DNA from 2 places in the Mesorhizobium sp. M0139 genome. Region 2 is predicted to be linked to the other one. Evidence: riboswitches for the same ligand, from Rfam matches in the RefSeq annotation. Region 2 holds a riboswitch; the other holds the start of a gene.
What was found. A riboswitch is a leader RNA that binds a small molecule or an ion and turns the genes downstream of it on or off. The one in region 2 is predicted to bind S-adenosylmethionine.

Region 1: linked by a shared signal. The riboswitch ahead of NKJ58_RS16860 (O-succinylhomoserine sulfhydrylase) and the one ahead of metX (homoserine O-acetyltransferase MetX) in region 2 are both predicted to bind S-adenosylmethionine.

What each region holds. Positions count from the first base shown of each region.
Region 1 is NZ_JAMYTN010000009.1:45,699-55,803, forward strand. It holds gene mmsA (multiple monosaccharide ABC transporter ATP-binding protein) at 1-91, shown strand, start outside; gene mmsB (multiple monosaccharide ABC transporter permease) at 88-1,374, shown strand; gene araD1 (AraD1 family protein) at 1,576-2,571, shown strand; gene NKJ58_RS16850 (ABC transporter substrate-binding protein) at 2,615-3,385, opposite strand; gene NKJ58_RS16855 (2'-deoxycytidine 5'-triphosphate deaminase) at 3,487-4,581, opposite strand; SAM riboswitch at 4,722-4,799, shown strand; gene NKJ58_RS16860 (O-succinylhomoserine sulfhydrylase) at 4,857-6,047, shown strand; gene NKJ58_RS16865 (ceramide glucosyltransferase) at 6,059-7,210, opposite strand; gene apaG (Co2+/Mg2+ efflux facilitator ApaG/CorD) at 7,432-7,824, shown strand; gene NKJ58_RS16875 (Hsp33 family molecular chaperone) at 7,866-8,897, opposite strand; gene argF (ornithine carbamoyltransferase) at 8,991-9,902, opposite strand; gene NKJ58_RS16885 (aspartate aminotransferase family protein) at 9,921-10,105, opposite strand, start outside.
Region 2 is NZ_JAMYTN010000011.1:87,696-97,800, forward strand. It holds gene NKJ58_RS19775 (LysR family transcriptional regulator) at 1-410, shown strand, start outside; gene NKJ58_RS19780 (lysophospholipid acyltransferase family protein) at 526-1,335, shown strand; gene NKJ58_RS19785 (LysE family translocator) at 1,405-2,019, opposite strand; gene NKJ58_RS19790 (aldo/keto reductase) at 2,103-3,050, opposite strand; gene NKJ58_RS19795 (gamma-glutamylcyclotransferase) at 3,214-3,747, opposite strand; gene NKJ58_RS19800 (DUF2125 domain-containing protein) at 3,871-4,869, shown strand; gene NKJ58_RS19805 (sugar kinase) at 4,994-5,917, shown strand; gene NKJ58_RS19810 (prephenate/arogenate dehydrogenase family protein) at 5,925-6,860, opposite strand; gene hisC (histidinol-phosphate transaminase) at 6,865-7,974, opposite strand; SAM riboswitch at 8,102-8,179, shown strand; gene metX (homoserine O-acetyltransferase MetX) at 8,240-9,409, shown strand; gene metW (methionine biosynthesis protein MetW) at 9,406-10,020, shown strand; gene NKJ58_RS19830 (DUF1330 domain-containing protein) at 10,028-10,105, opposite strand, start outside.

The sequences.
Region 1 (10,105 bases), on a different contig from region 2:
AGGGCGCATGGTGGGCGAAATGCCGGCGGCGGAAGCAAGCCAGGAAAAGATAATGCGCGCCATCGTCCGGGGAGAAGGAAAAGCAGCATGAGCACCGAAAGCGCCCCCGCCCCGCAGGGCAACGTCGCCGACGAACAGCGCCCGCGCATCGCCGTCTCGGCGCTGGCGACGAATTTACGCGAATACGGACTGATCATAGCCCTGATCGTCATCATGCTGTTCTTCCAGTTCACCACGTCGGGGACGTTGTTCAAGCCGGTCAACCTCAGCAATCTGGTGCAGCAGAACTCCTTCATCATCGTGATGGCGCTGGGCATGCTGCTGGTGATCGTATCGGGCTATATCGACCTCAGCGTCGGATCGGTCGCCGGTTTCATTGGCGCGCTGGCGGCAAACATGATGGTCATCTGGCAACTCGGACCGCTGAGCAATCCCCTGGTGGTTTCGATCGTCTGCCTGGTCGCGGGTGGCCTGATCGGCGCCGCGCAAGGGTATTGGATCGCCTATCACCGGATACCGAGCTTCATTGTCACGCTGGCCGGCATGCTGATCTTCCGCGGCATTTGCCAGGCGTTGCTTGGCGGCGGCTCGTCGGTGGGTCCGCTTCCCGACGACTTCAAGATGCTCAGCTCCGGCTTCATCCCGGATGTGATCGGCCCACTGACGCTCGTCCCGCCGGTCGTGAACGCAGCCGGCAAGACCATCATGGGCAGCGGCGTGACCCTGCACATGACGACGGTCGTGCTGGGGCTGATCGCCGTGCTCGCCTATGCCTATTTCGGGGTCCGCACCCGGCGCAAACGAGAACGCCATGGTTATGAGGCCGAGCCCTTCACCCTGTTCGTCGTCAAGACGCTGGTCGCCAGCGCGCTGGCGCTGTTCCTGGTCTATGAGTTTGCCAGCTACCGCGGCCTGCCCGTGGTGCTGCTGGTCATGGGCGTGCTGATCACGCTGTTCGTCTTCGTCACCAAGCGCATGACCATCGGGAGGCGCATCTACGCCATGGGCGGCAATCCCAAGGCGGCGCAGCTGTCGGGCATCAACACCGAGCGGCTGACGCTGATGGTGTTCATCAATATGGGCGTGCTGTCGGCGCTTGGCGGCCTGATCATCGCGGCTCGTCTCGGCCAGGCGGTGCCGGCGGCGGGTCTCGGCTCGGAGCTCGACGTCATCGCCGCCGTGTTCATCGGCGGCGCCTCGGCGATGGGCGGCGTCGGCCAGGTTATCGGGGCGGTCGTCGGCGGCTTCATCATGGGCGTGATGAACAACGGCATGTCGATCATGGGCGTCAATGTCGACTGGCAGCAGGTGGTCAAAGGCCTGGTGCTGCTCGGCGCCGTGATCTTCGACGTCTACAACAAGAACAAGGCCTGACAAGCTTCAGCGAGGCAAGCAGGAGGCATACGGTCGCGGCGCAGCCGGCAAGTTGTCGGCATAAGAAGTCCCCCGAGGGATGGAGCTCGCGAGCGCAATCCGGACGAAGAGTTCAACCCGTGGCGCGGCGAGGTCCGAGCCGCGCAGGTCAAGGTTTGCCAAGGGGCAACCCGGCCAAGGCACATGAGAGAGGATTTCATCATGCTAATCTCCCAGATCCTCGACGACGCCGAGACCATCCGCGTCGTCGCCCGCAATGGCGGCGGCAAGACCAGGATCATCAACGGCGCCCGCAGCGTCTATTCGCTGGCCATGGAAGCCGCGCGCACCGGAACGGGCCTCGCCGCGCTGATCGAGCGCAAGGGGTTCGGTGAAGCGATAGACCTCGACGCCGTCTACAAGAAGGGCCGGCTGGTGTCGCCGATCAACCATCCCGATCCTGCGCATCTGCATCTGACCGGCACCGGCCTGACCCATCTCGGCTCGGCGGCGACGCGCGATTCCATGCACAAGAAGCTCAGCGATGGCGGCGAGGAGCAGCTTACCGATTCCATGAAGATGTTCCGCATGGGGCTCGAAGGCGGCAAGCCGGCCAAGGGCCAGACCGGCGTGCAGCCGGAATGGTTCTACAAGGGCAACGGCACCATGGCGGTGGCGCCGGGCGCCGCACTGATGTCGCCGGCCTTCGCGCAGGACGCCGGCGAGGAGCCGGAAATCGCCGGCATCTATGTCATCGGCGACGACGGCGCGCCGTTCCGCGTCGGCTTCACGCTGTCGAACGAGTTTTCCGATCATGTTACCGAGCGGGTGAACTATCTGTTCCTGGCACATTCCAAACTGCGCAACGCCTCGTTCGGGCCGGAAATCCTGATCGGCGACCTGCCGGCCGACGTCAGGGGCTCATCGCGAATCTATCGCGACAGCAATTTGCTGTGGGAAAAGCCGTTCCTGTCGGGCGAAGCGAACATGTCGCACACAATCGCCAATCTCGAACATCATCACTTCAAATATTCGGCCTTCCGCCAGCCGGGCGACGTGCATGTGCACATGTTCGGCACGGCGACGCTGTCCTTTGCCGACGGCATCAAGACTCAGGCCGGCGACGTGTTCGAGATCGAGGCCGGGGATTTCGGCCTGCCGCTGCGCAACCCGCTGGAGATCGAGCAGCCGGTGAAGGTGGCGGTGAAGGCGCTTTGAGACGTAATCTCCCCTTGAGGGGGGAGATTGGCAGCGCCCACCGTCAATAAATATCGAAGTCGAAATACTTGGCCTGGATCTTCTTGTAAGTGCCGTCGGCGACGATGGCGTCTATCGCCGCATTCAGCTTGTCGCGCAGCGCCGTGTCTTCCAGGCGGACAGCGATGCCGGCTTGCGTCTCGGTGCCCTTGACGTCGCCGACAAGCTTGCAGCAGCCTTCGCTCGCCTTCTTCAGCCAGTCCATCAGCACGAACTTGTCGGAGATGACGGCGTCGAGACGGCCGTTCTGCAGGTCGGTGATCGCCTCTTCCTGGGTGGGGTAGAGTTTCGCCTCGGCGCCGGCCTTGCCATAGGCGTCCTGCGCATAGTCGGCCTGGGTGGTCGAGGCCTGCGCGCCCACCGTCTTGCCGGCAAGGGCTGCCGGTTCGGTGGAAGTGAGGTCGCTGTCCTTGGGCGCCACCAGCGCCAGCGGCGTCGTGTAGTATTTGTTGGTGAAGGCGACCTGTTTCTTGCGCTCCTCGGTGATGCTCATCGAGGCGATGATGGCGTCGAACTTTTTCGCCTGCAGCGCCGGGATGATGCCGTCCCAGTCCTGGGTGACGATCTCGCACTCGACCTTCATCTGCGCACACAGCGCATTGGCAATGTCGATGTCGAAGCCCTCGATCTTGCCGTCCGCGGTGATGGTGTTGAAGGGCGGATAAGCGCCCTCGGTGCCGATCTTCAATTTCTCCTGCGCCTCAGCCAGCGAGCCGGCCGATATCACCAGCATGGCAGCGCCCGCTGCCGATATGATCCATCTTGAAATCTGCATTTTGGTTCCCCTTGCGCGCCGTTCTCTTGCCGGCCACCGAAAGGCAGCCAAGCATGGTGAGGCAGCGCAGGCAAGTATTTTGCCTGACGGTGATCGAAGGTTCAGCCGGCGGGGCGGAAATGCTTGGAGAGCTTGAGGCCTTGCGCCTGGTAATTCGAGCCGAGATCGGTGCCGTAAAGCGCCTGCGGCCGCTTCAGCATGTGTTCGTAGACCAGCCGGCCGACGATCTGGCCGTGGTCGAGGATGAACGGCACTTCGTGGCTGCGCACTTCGAGCACCGCCCGGCTGCCGGTGCCGCCTGAGGCCGAATGGCCGAAGCCCGGATCGAAGAAGCCGGCATAGTGAACACGGAATTCGCCAACCAGCGGATCGAAGGGCGTCATCTCGGCGGCGTAGAGCGGCGGCACGTGCACGGCTTCGCGGCTGACCAGGATGTAGAACTCGTCCGGGTCGAGCACCAGTTCGCCGGCGCCGCTCTTATAGAGCGGCTCCCAGAAATCGACGGCATCCTGGGCGGCGCGCTTGTCGACATCGACCAAGCCGGTGTGATGCTTGCCGCGATAGCCGACCAGGCCGTTCTGGTCGCCGTCAAGATCGATCGACAGCGCAATGCCGCCGCCGGAAATGTTGGGCGGCTCGGTCGCCACCAGCATCTCGGCGCGGTGCAATTCGTTCAGTTCTGCCTCCGACAACAGCGCGTTGCCGGTGCGAAAGCGGATCTGCGACAGCCTCGATCCGGCGCGTACGACGATCGGGAAGGTGCGTGGACTGACTTCGAGATAAAGCGGCCCGTGATAGCCGGGGGCGATCTTGTCGAACTCATGGCCGCGATCGGTCATCACCCGGGTGAAGATGTCGAGCCGGCCGGTCGAGCTCTTCGGGTTGGCCGAGGCCGACACGTTTGCGGGCAGCGCCAGGCTTTCGAGCAGCGGCACGATGTAGACGCAGCCGGTTTCCAGCACCGCGCCCTCGGCGAGACTGAACTCATGCAATTTCAGCCGGTGAAGCTTGTCGGCCACCAGATGATCGGGACCCGGCAGGAAGGAGGCGCGCACGCGAAAAGCCTTGTCGCCGAGCCTCAGATCGAGGCTCGCCGGCTGCACCTGGTCGACATCGAGCGCGCGCGGCGACTCCAGCGCGCCGGACTGAAACAGCGCGGAAATGTCCTGATCGGGAAGAATGCCTGTCTGCCGCAAAAGGCTGGCTCCGCTCCAAGGTCGGTCTCTTTGTGGCAGGTTCTTGCCGCAAAACCGCTGGATATTATTGCGGAACCTGCCTGGTACAAACCTCTTAATGAAGCCGGCAATTGACGCAAGCGCAGGTGAGGTCTAAAGGGTCGTTATCCCGTGGTGATTTGGCCGGTCGGCTTGCAGCCACGTTAAACAAGTCGCTAAAGGACCGTCGGGCCGCAAGGCCATATGGACCGGTTGCGACTTTCGCGGCCGGTTTTTTTGTGTCTGGAACAAAAGCGATGAGCACCAAGAAGCGTAACTGGAAGCCTCAGACCGCACTCGTGCACGGGGGAACACTGCGTTCCCAGTTCGGCGAGACGTCGGAAGCGATGTATCTCACCCAGGGCTATGTCTATGAAACGGCGCAGGCCGCGGAAGCCCGTTTCAAGGGCGAGGAGCCGGGTTTCATCTATTCGCGCTATGCCAACCCTACCGTCGACATGTTCGAAAAGCGCATGTGCGCGCTGGAGGGTGCCGAAGATGCGCGCGCCACGGCGTCCGGCATGGCGGCGGTGACGGCAGCGCTCCTGTGCAGCGCCAAGGCCGGCGACCATATCGTTGCGGCGCGCGCGCTGTTCGGCTCCTGCCGCTGGGTGGTGGAGACGCTGGCGCCGAAATACGGCATCGAGGCAACGCTGGTCGACGGCACCGACATCGCCAACTGGGAAAAGGCGGTGCGGCCGAACACGAAACTGTTCTTCTTGGAAAGCCCGACCAATCCGACGCTGGAAGTGGTCGACATCGCAGCGGTGGCGGCGCTCGCCACCTCGATCGGCGCCAGGCTGATCGTCGACAATGTCTTCGCCACGCCCTTGCAGCAGAAGCCCTTGCAGCTCGGCGCCCATATTGTCGTCTACTCCGCGACCAAGCACATTGACGGCCAGGGACGCTGTCTCGGCGGCATCATCCTGTCGGACAAGAAATGGATCGACGAGAATTTGCACGACTATTTCCGCCACACCGGCCCGAGCCTGTCGCCGTTCAACGCCTGGACGCTGCTCAAGGGCCTGGAGACGCTGCCGGTTCGGGTGCGCCAGCAGACTGAAAGCGCGGCCAAGATCGCGGATTTCCTGGCAGGACGGCCGGAAATCGCCCGCGTCATCTATCCCGGCCGCGCCGACCACCCGCAGGCCGACATCGTCAAGAAGCAGATGACAGGCGGATCGACGCTGATCTGCCTCGACGTCAAGGGCGGCAAGCAGGCGGCCTTCGCCTTGCAGAACGCGCTCGACATCGTGCTGATCTCCAACAATCTCGGCGACGCCAAGAGCCTGATCACCCATCCGGCGACCACCACGCACAAGAACCTCAGCGACGAAGCTCGCGCCGAGCTTGGCATCGGGCCGGGAACGCTCAGGCTGTCGGTCGGTCTTGAGGATACGGACGATCTGCTGGAGGACGTTGCGCAGGCGCTGAAGGCAGCCGGATAGGCCGCGAGGCGTCACGCTCCCGACGAAACCTCTTCCAGTTCGGCCGTCTTGGTGCCGATGGTCATGATGTTGCCGCGCCAGTCGACGGCGCCGCTCAGCCAGCCGCGCGCCCAGATGGCGGGAAGCATCATGTCGCGCACCATCATCGCCGGGACCATGCGCAGCGACAGGTGCCAGCCCTTGGCCGCGGCCAGCGCGCATTCGGGAATGTAGGCCGCCGTCAGCACGGCCAACACCGTGGCCGGCAGGCTGATGCCGGCACTTGCGGCCGCCACCAGCGCCAACGCCAACGGCACGGCGACGCCGGTCAGGATCTCGGGTGCGAAAAACAGCGGGAAAGTGACGCGGCGCAACCGCGCCCAGCGCGCCTGGCGCGACCAGATGTCGGCAAGTCGGCGCTGCCCCAGTGGTTGCTCGAAAGGCGAGGCAACGAGATTGACGCGCAGGCCCAGTCCGTTGACCAGCTTGGTTGCAGCAGCATCCTCGGCGATCTCGGCGGCCAGCGCGCGGATACCGCCACTGGTATCGAGCATCGGCTTGTTCCACAGCATGCTCTTGCCTTGGGCAAAGCCGAGACCGAGCGCCTCGCCGGCATATTGCCAGCGCGCCTGCAGCGTGTTGAGGAACGCGCATTCGACCTCGGCCCAAAAGCCATCCGGCCGAGAGCCGATCGGCGTCGAGCAGATAAGCCCGGTATTGGTCCGCCAAGCCGCCATCATGTGCTGGACGTAATCCCTAGGCATCAGCACGTTGGAATCCGCGAGAATAACCCAATGATAGAGCGCCGCTTCCCAGCCCTTGACGCAGTTGTTGAGCTTCGGGTTGCTGCTGACGCGGTCGTCGCCGATCAGCAGCCGGGCCGGCACGTTGGGAAACAGGACGATCGCCCTGTTTATCAGTTTGACGACGGGATCGTCGGCGTGAGCGACGCAGAAGATCAGTTCGTAGCGCGGCCAGTCGAGCGAGAAGGCTCGCTGCAGCGTCTCTTGTGTGAACGGCTCCACGCCGCGCGACGGCACGACGATCGAGACCGGTGGCTGCTCGCCGGACGGCGGAGGGATAAGGCGACGCGCTTGCAGTTTCGACGAAGCAAGCAGGATGCTTGCGAGATTGGAAAGAAGCAAAGCGGAGGAAGCGAAGGCGGCTGTGAGAGCTGGTTCCATCGAGATCTGGTCACTCCGGAAAAGCCGCTCGCGGCTGCTTTGTCAGTCGACAGATGGGCCTTGAGTCGCCGGCAAGGTTTGCGCACACCAACATTGTCATGTGTCACTTAAATGACATTGTTTGTCGGCACTGCGCTTTGAGGCTGGCAGGACATGCCGCTCTGCGCGTATCAAACCGCATGGCGCGACAAATGTTCCCTGCTGCGCAACCGGAGCAGCCCATGTACCGCGCCGTCACGCGCAACATCGAAGTGCAGGTCAGACCGTTCTACCTGGAGGACCGCTCGGATCCGGCGGAGAACCGTTATGTCTGGGGCTACCAGGTGACGATCGACAACCAGTCGGACGATTTCGTGCAGCTTATGGCGCGTTACTGGCACATCACCGACGGCAGCGGCCGGGTCGAGGAAGTGCGCGGCGCCGGCGTGGTCGGCGACCAGCCTGAGCTCAATCCCGGCGACAGCTATCAATACACGTCAGGCTGCCCGCTCTCGACGCCCTCCGGTTTCATGGTCGGCCACTACACCATGCGCAACAAAAAGGGCGAGACGTTCGACGTCGCTATTCCCGCGTTTTCGCTGGATCTGCCGGGGACCCGACGGACGGTGAATTAGGGGTTTTCTCCCCGTCACTATACGGGGAGAAGGAAGAGATGCTACTGAGTTGCAAACTCCGCCGGGTCGAAGTCGTACTGCTTCGAGCAGAACTCGCAGGCGACGTGGATGCCGCCATCTTCGGTGCTGTCCTTGATTTCCTGCGCGGAAAACCCCTCGAGGATGCCGCGTATCTTGTCCCTTGAGCAGGAACATTGGTCGGCAACCGGCACGCCGCCGAAGACGCGCACGCCATGTTCGTGGAACAGCCTGTAGAGCAGCCGCTCGGCGCCGATGGTCGGGTCGATCAGCTCGGTCGGCTCGATGGTGCCGAGCAGCGCCACCAGCTCGCGCCAAGAATTGTCGGCCGGCTCGTTCATCACGTCGCGCGGATCGCCGTCGCCCCCCGAAATGTCGGGCACGCGCATGCGCTCGGGCGACTGCGGCAGGAACTGCGCCAGGATGCCGCCGGCGCGCCACTGCTCACGAGCGCCGCCGGGACCTGGCGTCAGCAGCTTGGCCACCGACAGCCTGAGGTCGGTCGGGATCTGCTCCGACTGGCGGAAATAGGTGCGCGCGGCGTCTTCCAGCGTCTCGCCGTCGAGCTGGACGATGCCCTGATAGCGCTGCGTGTGCGCCCCCTGGTCGATGGTCAGCGCCAAAACGCCGCTGCCCAGCAGCGTCTGCTGCGAGGTCTGGCCTGCGGCCACCAGGGCCTCCAGCCGGTCGGCATCGAAGCGCGCATAGGCGCGCAATGCCGAGGGCGTGGAGAAATCCGCGACCAGCATGTCGACAGGCCCGTCGGTGCGGGTCTGCAGGATGAACTTGCCCTCGAATTTGAGCGAGGTGCCGAGCAGCACCGTCAGCACACAGGCTTCCGCCAGCAGGCGGGCGACCGGCTCGGGATAGTCATGACGGTTGAGGATGGCGTCGAGCATCGGCCCGAGCTGCACGGTGCGGCCGCGCACGTCGAGCGGGCCTACCTCGAAGGGCACGACATGATCGTCGCCGGCATAGCCGAACTCGCCGAGTTTGGGGTGATGTTCAGTCACTTGATGCGTTTCCAACATGACAAAGCTCCAGGGCGCGGCCATGCGGCCCGGAGGGGTGCATGCGTCCAAACGCGCTTGATTTGCGTGATGGGACGCAAATAGGCATCGCGCCGCCCCGGATCAAGCGCTTGGAGATCAAGCGCCCAGACACCAGGCCAAAACCGCCTTCTGGGCGTGGAGCCGGTTCTCGGCTTCGTCGAAGACCACCGAATGCGGACCGTCGATGACCTCGTCGGTGACTTCCTCGCCGCGATGCGCCGGCAGGCAGTGCATGAACAGGGCGTCGGGCTTGGCCCTCGCCATCAGCGCCGCATTGACCTGATAGGGCGAGAAGACATTGTGGCCGCGGGCGCGGTGTTCCTGGCCCATCGACACCCAGCAGTCGGTGACGATGCAGTCGGCTTGGTCGACGGCTTCCTCGGGCGAGCGGGTGAAGTGCAGCTTGCCGCCATTGCTCTTCGACCAGTCGATATGCTTTTGCGCCGGCTCGCTGCCTTCCGGCACTGCGACGTTCAGGTTGAAGCGGAACCGCGCCGAAGCTTCGAGCAGCGAATGCAGCACGTTGTTGCCGTCGCCGGTCCAGGCGATGGTCTTGCCGGCAACCGGACCGCGATGCTCCTCGAAGGTCATGATGTCGGCCATCAGCTGACAGGGATGGGTGTCGTCGGTCAGCCCGTTGATGACCGGAATCGTGGCATTCTCGGTCAGCTCGAGCAACCGCTCATGCGACGTGGTGCGGATCATGATGGCGTCCACATAGCGCGACAGCACCTTGGCGGTGTCGGCAATGGTCTCGGAGCGGCCGAGCTGCATTTCGGTGCCGGTCAGCATGATGGTCTCGCCGCCGAGCTGTCGCATGCCGACGTCGAAGGACACGCGCGTGCGCGTCGACGGCTTGTCGAAGATCATGGCCAGCACCTTGCCTTCGAGCGGTTTGGTCCGTTCGCCGGCCTTGAGGCGCGCCTTGCGCACCACCGCATCGTCCAGCATCAGGCGCAAATCGCCTTCGGAAACGGCGGAAAGATCGGTGAAATGGCGAAGGCTCATCGGGAATGGTTCTCGGGATTACTTCGCGGCGGCCGCGGCGATGGCGTCGGTCAGGCCCTTGGCGCCGGCGCGGATGCGATCGAGCGCTTCGCCGATCTCGGCGTCGGTGACGGTCAGCGGCGGCAGCAGACGAATGACGTTGTCGCCGGCCGGCACCGCCAGCAGATGCTGGTCGCGCAGCGCCATGTTGACCTTGGTGTTGG
Region 2 (10,105 bases):
GCGCCAGCCCCGCCTATATCGCCGCGCATGGCATGCCGCGGACGCCGGACGATCTGGCCGCGCATGAATGCATCAGTTTCGAAGGGCCTGCAGCGCTCGCCAGCTGGAGCTTTGCCGGCGACAAGGGCGAACTGATCGTGCCGATCCACTCACGGCTGCGCGTCAACACGGCGGAAGCTGCAATCGATGCCGCGATTGCAGGCGCCGGGATGACGCGGGTGCTCTCCTACCAGATCGCGGACGCAGTACGTTCCGGCGTGCTCGTCCCGGTCTTGCGACCCTTCGAGCCGCAGCCGTGGCCGGTGAGCCTCGTCCATGCCGGCCAAGGCCTGCTGGCGGTGAAACTAAGGGCGTTCCTCGATTTCGCCGCTCCGCGGCTGAAGCAGCGGTTATTGCAGGCGACGTGGTGAGTTGAGACTGGCTTGAGTCAGTGGCGAGCCGGCCTATGTCAGGCCATTGCGGCGTTTCCTTTTTGCCCGCGCTTGGTGTAACCAACGCACACCTCCTCAACGGGCCCTTCCCCGCATGCTCTATATCCGCTCGCTGGCGTTCAACTTCGTCTTCTATGTCAATCTGATCGTCCAGATGGTCCTCTGGACCCCTTACTACTTCCTCTCGCCACGCCATCGCGCCTGGTTCGTGCCGAAATTCTGGTCGCGCACCAGCCTGTGGCTCTACGACAAGATCGCCGGCACCAGGAGCGACATCACCGGCGTCGAGAACCTGCCGGAGGGCTCTTTCATCCTGGCGCCGAAACACCAGTCGTTTTGGGACGCGATCGCTTTCTTTCCCTTCCTCCACGATCCGCTTTATATCCTGAAGCGCGAGCTGACCTGGATCCCCTTCTTCGGCTGGTACATCCTGAAGATGCGGATGATCCCGGTTCACCGCGGCAGCCGCTCCAAGGCGTTGAAGCAGGTCGTTGCATCGACAAAGCAGGAGATGGGGCGCAATCCGCGCCAGCTGATTATCTACCCCGAAGGCACGCGCCGAGCGCCAGGCGACGAGCCGGCTTACAAATACGGCATTGTCGAGCTCTATACGCAGCTTGGCGTCCCGGTGGTACCGGTCGCCCATGTCGCCGGCCTCTATTGGCCTCGCCGCAAATTTTTGCGCTTTCCCGGCACCATCAAGGCCCGCTTCCTGCCGCCGATCCCGCCCGGGCTCGGCAAGGACGAATTCATGGACCGGCTGATCGGCGATACGGAAGCCGCCTGCGACCAGCTGCTGATCGAGGCATCGCAGGCTCCTAACCCGCCGCAAATGCCGCCGACGGCGGTCAAGCGGCTGGCCGAACTCGCCGCGGCCGCCAAAGCAATTCCAGGAAAAGTGTGAGCGGTTTTTTCCGTCCTGAATCGCGCCAAAACAAAAAAGACCAAAGCTTGATCTCTTCTGCGGGCCGGCTCAAGGCCACGCCGCCAGCGCCGTGGTCAGCACCAGCGTCGCCGCGAAGGCCAGATTGATGATCCGCGACGTCAGCGGCTGGCGCAGGGTGCGGGCGAAGGCCGCGCCGGCCAGCAGCCACAGCACATGGATGGCTACGATCATCAGGGTGAGAACCGCCAGCCTGGCCGGGATGCCGAGAGCTGCGGTCGCGGAGCCAGCAAGGACCGCAGCAATCGCCAGATAGGCTTTCGGGTTGGCAACGGCGAGCAGGAAGCCGCCGAGGAAGGTCGGCAGAACCGCGCTGCTGTCACGCGCGGCCAGCGGCGGCGCTGTCGCTATTCTGTAGGCGAGGTAGAGAATATAGGCGGCTGAAGCGACCGCCAGCACTGGCGCTACGCCCGGCATCGAGGTGAGGATAGCCTTGATGCCGGTGGCCACGACCAGCAGCACCGCGACCGTGCCTAAAATGATCCCCGATGTGTAGTGAAGCGAATTGCGCAGGCCGAAGGCGGCCCCTATCGCCGTGACGCTGATCGTCGCCGGGCCAGGACTGCCCATGACGACGGTTGCCGCCAGCACCAGCGCCAGCAATTGCTGCCAGGGCTGCGCCTGCGAAAGAATGTCTGCGGCCATGCTGCCTCTTCTCCACAATAATGGAGAACAGTGTGGCAAGGCGGACAGCCGTCGTCTTGAACGATCGTGCCGAACCTGCGCGGCTAGGCGCTGGCCTTGTCCAGCGCCACGAGATCCTCCGCGCTGAGCTTCAGCGATGCGGCGCGCACCAGGCTGTCGACCTGGTCCAGCGTCGTGGCGCTGGCGATCGGCGCAGTGATGCCGGGCTGCGCCATCACCCATGCGAGTGCTACTTCCGCCTGCTTGGCCGAATGGCGCGCCGCCACAGTGTCGAGTGCGGCCAGAATGCGCATGCCGCGCGCATTGAGATAAGCCTTCACGCCGCCGCCGCGTTCACTTTTGCCGAGATCGGCCTCGCTACGGTATTTGCCGCTCAAAAACCCCTTGGCGAGACTGAAATAGGTGATGACGCCGATATCCTCGGCCACGCACACATCATGCAGCGGCCCGTCGAAGGATGAGCGATCGTAGAGATTGTATTCCGGCTGCAGCACGCTGTAGCGCGGCAGCCCGCGCAGGCTGGCAACATCGAGCGCGGCGCGCAGCTGGCCGGCGTCGAGATTCGAGGCGCCGATATGGCGGACCTTGCCGGCAGCGAGCAGCTTCTGGTAGGCGCCGAGCGTCTCTTCATAAGGCGTGGTCGGGTCCGGCCAGTGCGACAAATAGAGGTCGATGACATCGGTCTGCAGTCGCTTGAGCGACGCCTCGACTGCCCTTTCGATATGGGCAGCGGACAGATCCTTCTTGCCTTGTCCCATATCCGAGCCGACTTTGGTGATGACGATGATCTTGTCACGGTTGCCGCGGCTTTTCATCCATTTGCCGATGATGGTCTCGGACTCGCCGCCCGCGTGGCCGGGCACCCAGCGCGAATAGGCATCGGCCGTATCGATAGCGTTGAGGCCGGCGCCGCCGAACCGGTCGAGCAGGTCGAAGGAGGTCTTCTCGTCCGCGGTCCAGCCGAAGACATTGCCGCCCAGGACCAGCGGCGCGATGGAAAGGTCGGTTTGACCGAGACGGCGTTTTTGCAAGACGGGGCTCCGTGGGCTGGCGGCGGGCGACCCGAATGCTTCGGGCCGCAGCTAAGCTAGGTCTCGCCGCGCCGAGGTCAAAGGCCTCAGCCAATTTTCCAGCGGGCCAGCGCTTCACAAAGGCGCGAGCGCTTCGCCTGCAGGCTCGCCGTGGTCCACTGGCTCACGAGGCGATCCGCTTCGCCACCTCTTCCAGCCAGTGGTCGCTGATACCCAGCGCCGCGAGATGCTGCAGCGTGTTGAGCACATAGTCCTCGTTGTTTCCGGACTGGCCGACGGCGCCACGGATAACACCTGCCGCATGCGCGGGGTCGAGCCCGCCGGCATACTGCTCATGCTGGCGGTCGACGATATAGGCAACCGCTTTCACTCTCTCTCCCGCGGCCGCCCCATTCCCGTCGAGGCTGATATCGAGCACACGCTCGAGGTAGACGCTGGTCACCAATTCGCGCTCGCGCAGATAGGTCAGCACCTCATCGCGCAGCTCGCCGGGCACGCGAAAGGCCAGCCCGATGCAGGAGCCGCCACGGTCGAGGCCTAGCACCAGGCCCGGCCGCTGGCGCGTGCCGCGATGCACGAAGGAATAGACGCAGAGCGACCGGCGGTAGCCGTAAAGCCGCGCGCGCCGTGTCTCGACATGGGCGAATCCCGGTCGCCAGATCAGCGAGCCGTAGCCAAAAACCCAAAAATCGCCCATATCGCCAAGCCTGATTGTACGAGAGTGACGCCGCCGCATCGGAATCGGTGCTCTTCTGTTCTTTTTGCTTTTGCGTAAGCCACAGTCCACCCGCAACACGCCCGCGTTAATGAAAGCCGCAGCATGACGTCAAGTGACGAGCGTCCGTCGAAGTTTCGCCGCCGGCTGATGTGGCTCGCTGCCTTGCTCGTTATGCTGTTCGGCGTCTACAGCGCAGTCTGGTTCTATGTCGCCGGTCGCGTCAGCAGCGAAGCCGACAAGGCGGTGGCCTCGCTCAAGGACAAAGGCATCGAGGCCGGCTGCGCCAACCTCACCGTCAGCGGCTACCCCCTGAGTTTTGCCATCTCCTGTGACAATCTGGCTTACGAGGACGACGCCAGGAACGTTGCCGCCTCGGCAGGCAGCTTCAACTTCGTTGCAGAGCTCATCCGGCCTTTGTCGCCTGCCGCCGAGTTGCGTGGGCCGCTGCGCACCTCGGTGCCGGGGATGGCGCCGCTATGGATCGACTGGGACAATCTGCAGGCCAATGCCAAGCTCTTCTGGCCCCTGCCCCGGAGCATTTCGCTGCAGGCGGAGAGCTTGTCCGGCCAGACGGATCCGGCCGACGACACTGATCCGGTTTCACTGTTCAGCGCCGGAACCGCGGCGGGCGAGTTGCGGCCCGACGGCCAGGACATCGGCTACGTCGGCAGCTTCACCGATCTTGAGATCGACGCCGACGCGATCGGCGGGCGCGTGCTGCCGCCGCTCGACGGCAGCGGCGACGCGACGCTGAAGAACGGCGTCGCGCTGATGAAGACGCAGGCCAGGAGCCTGCGCGGCCAGGCGGCCGACATCCACAAGCTCGATCTGTCGTCGGGAACCGCGCGCATCACCGTCTCCGGCCCGGTGTCGGTCGACGCCAACGGCCTGGTCAATGCCGACCTGACGATCAAGCTGCAGGATCCCAAAGCCGTGGCGGCAATCCTCGCCACCGCAATCCCCGAGCAGAAGAGCCAGATCGAGCAAGGCTTTGCCGGTCTGGCGCTGCTCGGCAACGAACCGTCGATGCCGCTCAAGGTGGTGAAGGGCAAGGTCTCGCTCGGCTTCATTCCGCTGGGCAAGATCAAGCCGCTCGATTAGAGCAATTCCAAGAAAAGTGTGAGCGGTTTTCCGTCCGGAATTCCGTTAAAACAAAGAGATAGAGCATGATCGCAAAGAGCGGGAACGGCTTTTGGGGAGAGATCATGCTCGAGCAAGCCGACGCATGAACCGACCGGTGAAACTGCTGAGCGTTGGCGCGCTGACGCTGGATACCATCCTGCGCGTCGAAACCCTGCCCACGCATCAGGGCAAGTTCATCGCCTCGGACGGCATCCAGATCGCCTCGGGCATGGCGACAAGTGCTGCCTGCGCCGCCCGCCGTCTCGGCGCCGAGGTGTTCCTGTGGGCAAGTGCAGGTGACGATGCCGTCGGCGACCAATTGCTGGCCGGCATCGAGGCCGAGGGCGTCGATTGCGGCTTTGTCCGCCGCGTCGAAGGCGCCCGCTCGGCGCTGGCCGCGATCCTGGTCGACGCTCATGGCGAGCGCATCATCGTGCCCTTCTACGACCCAAAGGCGCAGGCCGACCCCGAGGCGGTGCCTGTCGCCGATCTTTCCGGCTTCGATGCCGTGCTGGTCGATGTGCGCTGGCCGGGCGCCGCCGCTCTTGCCTTGACCGCCGCGCGCGACGCCGGTTGCCCGGCAATCCTCGACGCCGACACGGCGCCGCTGGAGGTGCTGGAGCATCTGTTGCCGCTGGCGTCGCACATCGTCGCTTCGGAGACGGCTGCACGCATTGTCTGCGGCCACGCGCTGGATCCCGAAACCGCCTGCGCCGACCTCGCCAGCCGCACAGACGCCTTCGTGGCGGTGACCGGCGGCGCCTCGGGAAGCTGGTGGCATGACCGGTCCGCCGGATGCGTGCGCCACATCGCGGCGCCGAAGGTCAAGGCGGTCGACACGCTGGCCGCCGGCGACGTTTTCCACGGCGCCTTTGCCGTTGGACTTGCTGAGGCCATGTCGGTCGAGCACGCGTTGCGCTTTGCCAGCGCGGCGGCCGCGCTCAAATGCCAGCGCTTCGGCGGCCGGCTGGGCGCGCCGGACCGGGCCGAGACAATGGCCATGGTCGCGGCGACCTGGCCCGTCTGAAACAGATTTAACTTTTCACCGGGTGCTCGACCGCCTGCCGGCCGAAATCCGGCACGTCGATATCCTGGCCGGCCTCGATGATCGAACGGCGAACGGCCCGGGTGCGGGTGAACAGGTCGAACAGCTTGTCGCCGTCGCCCCAGCGGATCGCCCGCTGCAGCGAGGCGAGGTCCTCCGAAAAGCGCGCCAGCATTTCCAGGATGGCATCCTTGTTGTGCAGGCACACGTCGCGCCACATGGTCGGGTCGGAGGCGGCCAGACGGGTGAAGTCGCGGAAACCGGAAGCCGAATATTTGATCACTTCCGACTTGGTCACCGATTCCAGATCGTCGGCCGTGCCGACGATGTTGTAGGCAATGATGTGCGGAAGATGCGAAACGATGGCCAGCGTCATGTCATGATGCTGCGGGTCCATCGTGTCGATGTTGGAGCCGCAGCGCCGCCAGAATTCCGACAGCTTTTCCAGCGCGGCCGGATCGGTTCCCGGCAGCGGCGTGAAGATGCACCAGCGGTTTTCGAACAGCTCGGCGAAACCCGCATCCGGGCCCGATTTCTCCGTACCCGCCAGCGGGTGTCCCGGAATGAAGTGCACGCCGTCCGGCACATAGGGCTGCATTTGCGCAATGACGGAGGCCTTGGTCGAACCGACATCGGTGAGGATAGCGCCTTTTTTCAGCGCCGCTGCGATCTCTTGCGCCACCTCGCCCGACGACCCCACTGGCACCGAGACGATGATCAGGTCGGCGTCGCGGACCGCTTCCCTGGCGTCGGTGGTGTAGCTCTCGCCAAGACCGAGCTCCTTCGCCCGCGCCAGCGTGGCCGGGCTGCGCGTCGCGATGGCGACATGGCGGGCCAGGCCCTCGCGGCGGATGATGCGGGCCAGCGACGAGCCGATCAGGCCGATGCCGACCAGCGCGATCTTTTCAAACATCGGTGCTGTCATTGTTTCAGCTTTTCAGGAATGTCGTGAGGGCATCGATGACGCCGCGATTTGCTTCTTCGGTGCCGACGCTCATGCGCAGCGCATTGGGAAAGCCATAGCCGGTAACGCGCCGCAATATATAGCCGCGCTGGGTGAGGTAATCGTCCGCCGCCTCAGCCGAATGCCTCTTGTCGTCGGGAAAGTGGATGAGCACGAAATTGCCGACGCTGGGCGTCACGCGCAGCCCAAGCTTCGTCAGTTCTTCATTCAGCCAGGTAAGCCAGGTCTCGTTGTGCAACGAACTGCGCTCGACATGGGCGCGGTCGCGGATGGCGGCAATGCCGGCCTCGATCGCTGTTGCGTTAACGTTGAAAGGGCCGCGGATGCGGTTGATGGCATCGACGATGTGCAGTGGGCCATACATCCAGCCGATGCGCGCGCCGCCAAGGCCGAGCTTGGAGAAAGTGCGGGTCATGACCACATTCTGTGCGCTGCCCGCCAGCTCGATGCCGGCCTCATAGTCATTGCGCCTGACATATTCGGCATAGGCCGCGTCGAGCACCAGAAGCACGTTGCCCGGGAGAGCGGAATGCAGGCGGCGGACCTCCTGGAACGGCAGATAGGTTCCGGTCGGATTGTTGGGATTGGCGAGGAAGATGATTTTGGTCCGCGGCGTCACCGCGGCCAGGATCGCGTCGACGTCGGCGCGTTCCTCGGTTTCCTTGATCGTCACCGGTGTCCCGCCGGCCGACTGGATGTAGATCTTGTAGATCATGAAGGCGTGTTCGGTGATGATGGCCTCATCGCCGGCCGCCAGATAGGTCTGCGCCAGCAGGCCCAAAATCTCGTCGGAACCGTTGGAGCAGATGATGTTTGCCGGGTTGAGGCCATGCACCTCGGCGATCGCCTCGCGCAGCCGGCGGGCGGTGCCGTCGGGATAGACATCGAGCTTGCTGGCCACTTCGCGCGCGGCCTCGATCGCCTTCGGCGACGGGCCGAGCGGGTTCTCGTTCGACGACAATTTATGGACCTTGGCGACGCCGGCAGGTGCCGCGCTCTTGCCCGGTACATAGGCGTCGATGTCCATGATGCCCGCGCGGGGCGTCGGCCGTGCCTTGTCCGCTGTCTTGTCCATGTCGCAAACCCGTTGAGAACGCCTCCGTCCGGAGGCCGCAGCGGAAATACAAGCCGTAGCCGCGAATGTCGAGAGGCCGGGCAATAGCTGGCCGTTGACGCCGGGCCGCACGAGTTCTAGAAGAACGCAACAGTTCCGTGGTGATTTGGCCGGTCGGCTTGCAGCCACGTTAAACAACTCGCTAAAGGGCCGTTTGCGTGACGTAACCGGCTTTGCGATCGCATTGCCGGTTTTTTATTGCCTGACGGCGGGCAAGGAGAGTCACATGGCTGCGCTCCGCGCTACAAAAACCAACAACGAGGCCGACAGCCCGTCGAGCCCGGTGTTGCGTTTTGGCCCTGACAAGCCGCTGAAGCTTGACGCCGGCACGCTTTTGTCGCCGTTCCAGATCGCCTACCAGACCTATGGCGCCCTCAACGATGCCCGCACCAACGCCATCCTGGTCTGCCACGCGCTGACCGGCGACCAGCATGTCGCCAGCACCAATCCGGTGACCGGCAAGCCCGGCTGGTGGGAAGTGCTGATCGGTCCCGGCAAGATCATCGACACCAACCGCTTCTTCGTCATTTGCTCCAACGTCATCGGCGGCTGCCTCGGCTCCACCGGTCCGGCCTCGACCAATCCCGCCACCGGCAAGCCCTACGGCCTCGACCTGCCAATCATCACCATCCGCGACATGGTGCGGGCGCAATTGATGCTGGTCGACCATTTCGGCATCGAAAAGCTGTTTTGCGTGCTCGGCGGCTCGATGGGCGGCATGCAGGTGCTGGAATGGGCGTCATGCTATTCCGAGCGCGTCTTCTCGGCCCTGCCGATCGCCACAGGCGCACGCCATTCCTCGCAGAACATCGCCTTCCACGAGGTCGGCCGCCAGGCTGTCATGGCTGATCCGGACTGGCATGGCGGCAAATATTTCGAGCACGGCAAGCGCCCGGAAAAGGGGCTCGCCGTGGCGCGCATGGCCGCCCACATCACCTATCTGTCGGAAGCCGCCCTGCATCGGAAATTCGGCCGCAATCTGCAGGACCGCGAAGCGCTGACCTTCGGTTTCGACGCAGATTTCCAGATCGAAAGCTATCTGCGCCACCAGGGCATGACATTCGTCGACCGCTTCGACGCCAACTCCTACCTCTACATGACCCGTTCGATGGATTATTTCGACCTCGCCGCCGACCATGGCGGCCGGTTGGCAGATGCCTTTGCCGGGACCAAGACCCGCTTCTGCCTGGTGTCCTTCACCTCGGACTGGCTGTTCCCGACCGAGGAGAGCCGCTCGATCGTGCATGCGCTCAACGCCGCCGGCGCCTCCGTCTCCTTCGTCGAGATCGACACCGACCGCGGCCATGATGCCTTCCTGCTCGATGAACCCGAACTGTTTGCCGCCATCAAGGGCTTCATCGGCTCGGCGGCCCGCGCAAGGGGGCTCGCCTCATGAGCGTCAATGGCAGCCAGCGCGTCGACCTCGAAGTCGTGGCCAACCTGATACCGCCGCAGTCGCGGGTGCTCGATGTCGGCTCCGGCGACGGCCTGCTGCTCGAACTCCTGCAGGAGACCAAGCAGGTCGACGGCCGCGGGCTGGAGCTGTCACAGCGCGGCGTCAATGAATGCGTTGCGCGCGGCCTCTCGGTCATCCAGGGCGATGCCGACACCGACCTCGAATTCTATCCGGACAAGGGTTTTGACTTCGTCGTCCTGTCACAGACGCTGCAGGCGACCCGCAACCCGAAGCTGGTGCTCGACGAGCTGCTCCGAATCGGCAACCGCGCCATCGTCTCCTTCCCCAATTTCGGCCACTGGCGGGTGCGGCTGTCGCTGTTCGTCAAGGGCCGGATGCCGGTGACAGCGGACCTGCCCTATTCCTGGTACGACACGCCCAACATCCATTTCTGCACCATCCGCGACTTCGTCAATCTGGTCGAGGAACTCGGCGCCTCGGTCGAGAAAGCCACCGCGCTCGACGGCAACGGCCAGAAGATCGGCCTGTCGATGCCATGGTGGTTCTGGAATTTCTTCGGCCAGCAAGCGGTGTTCTTGTTGAAGCGGTAGTTTGCCCCTATGCCAGCATGTCCGTCGCCTTGTGCGGGTGCTGAACGCCATCGGCGATAATCACATCGGCGTGGGAGTTGTCGGT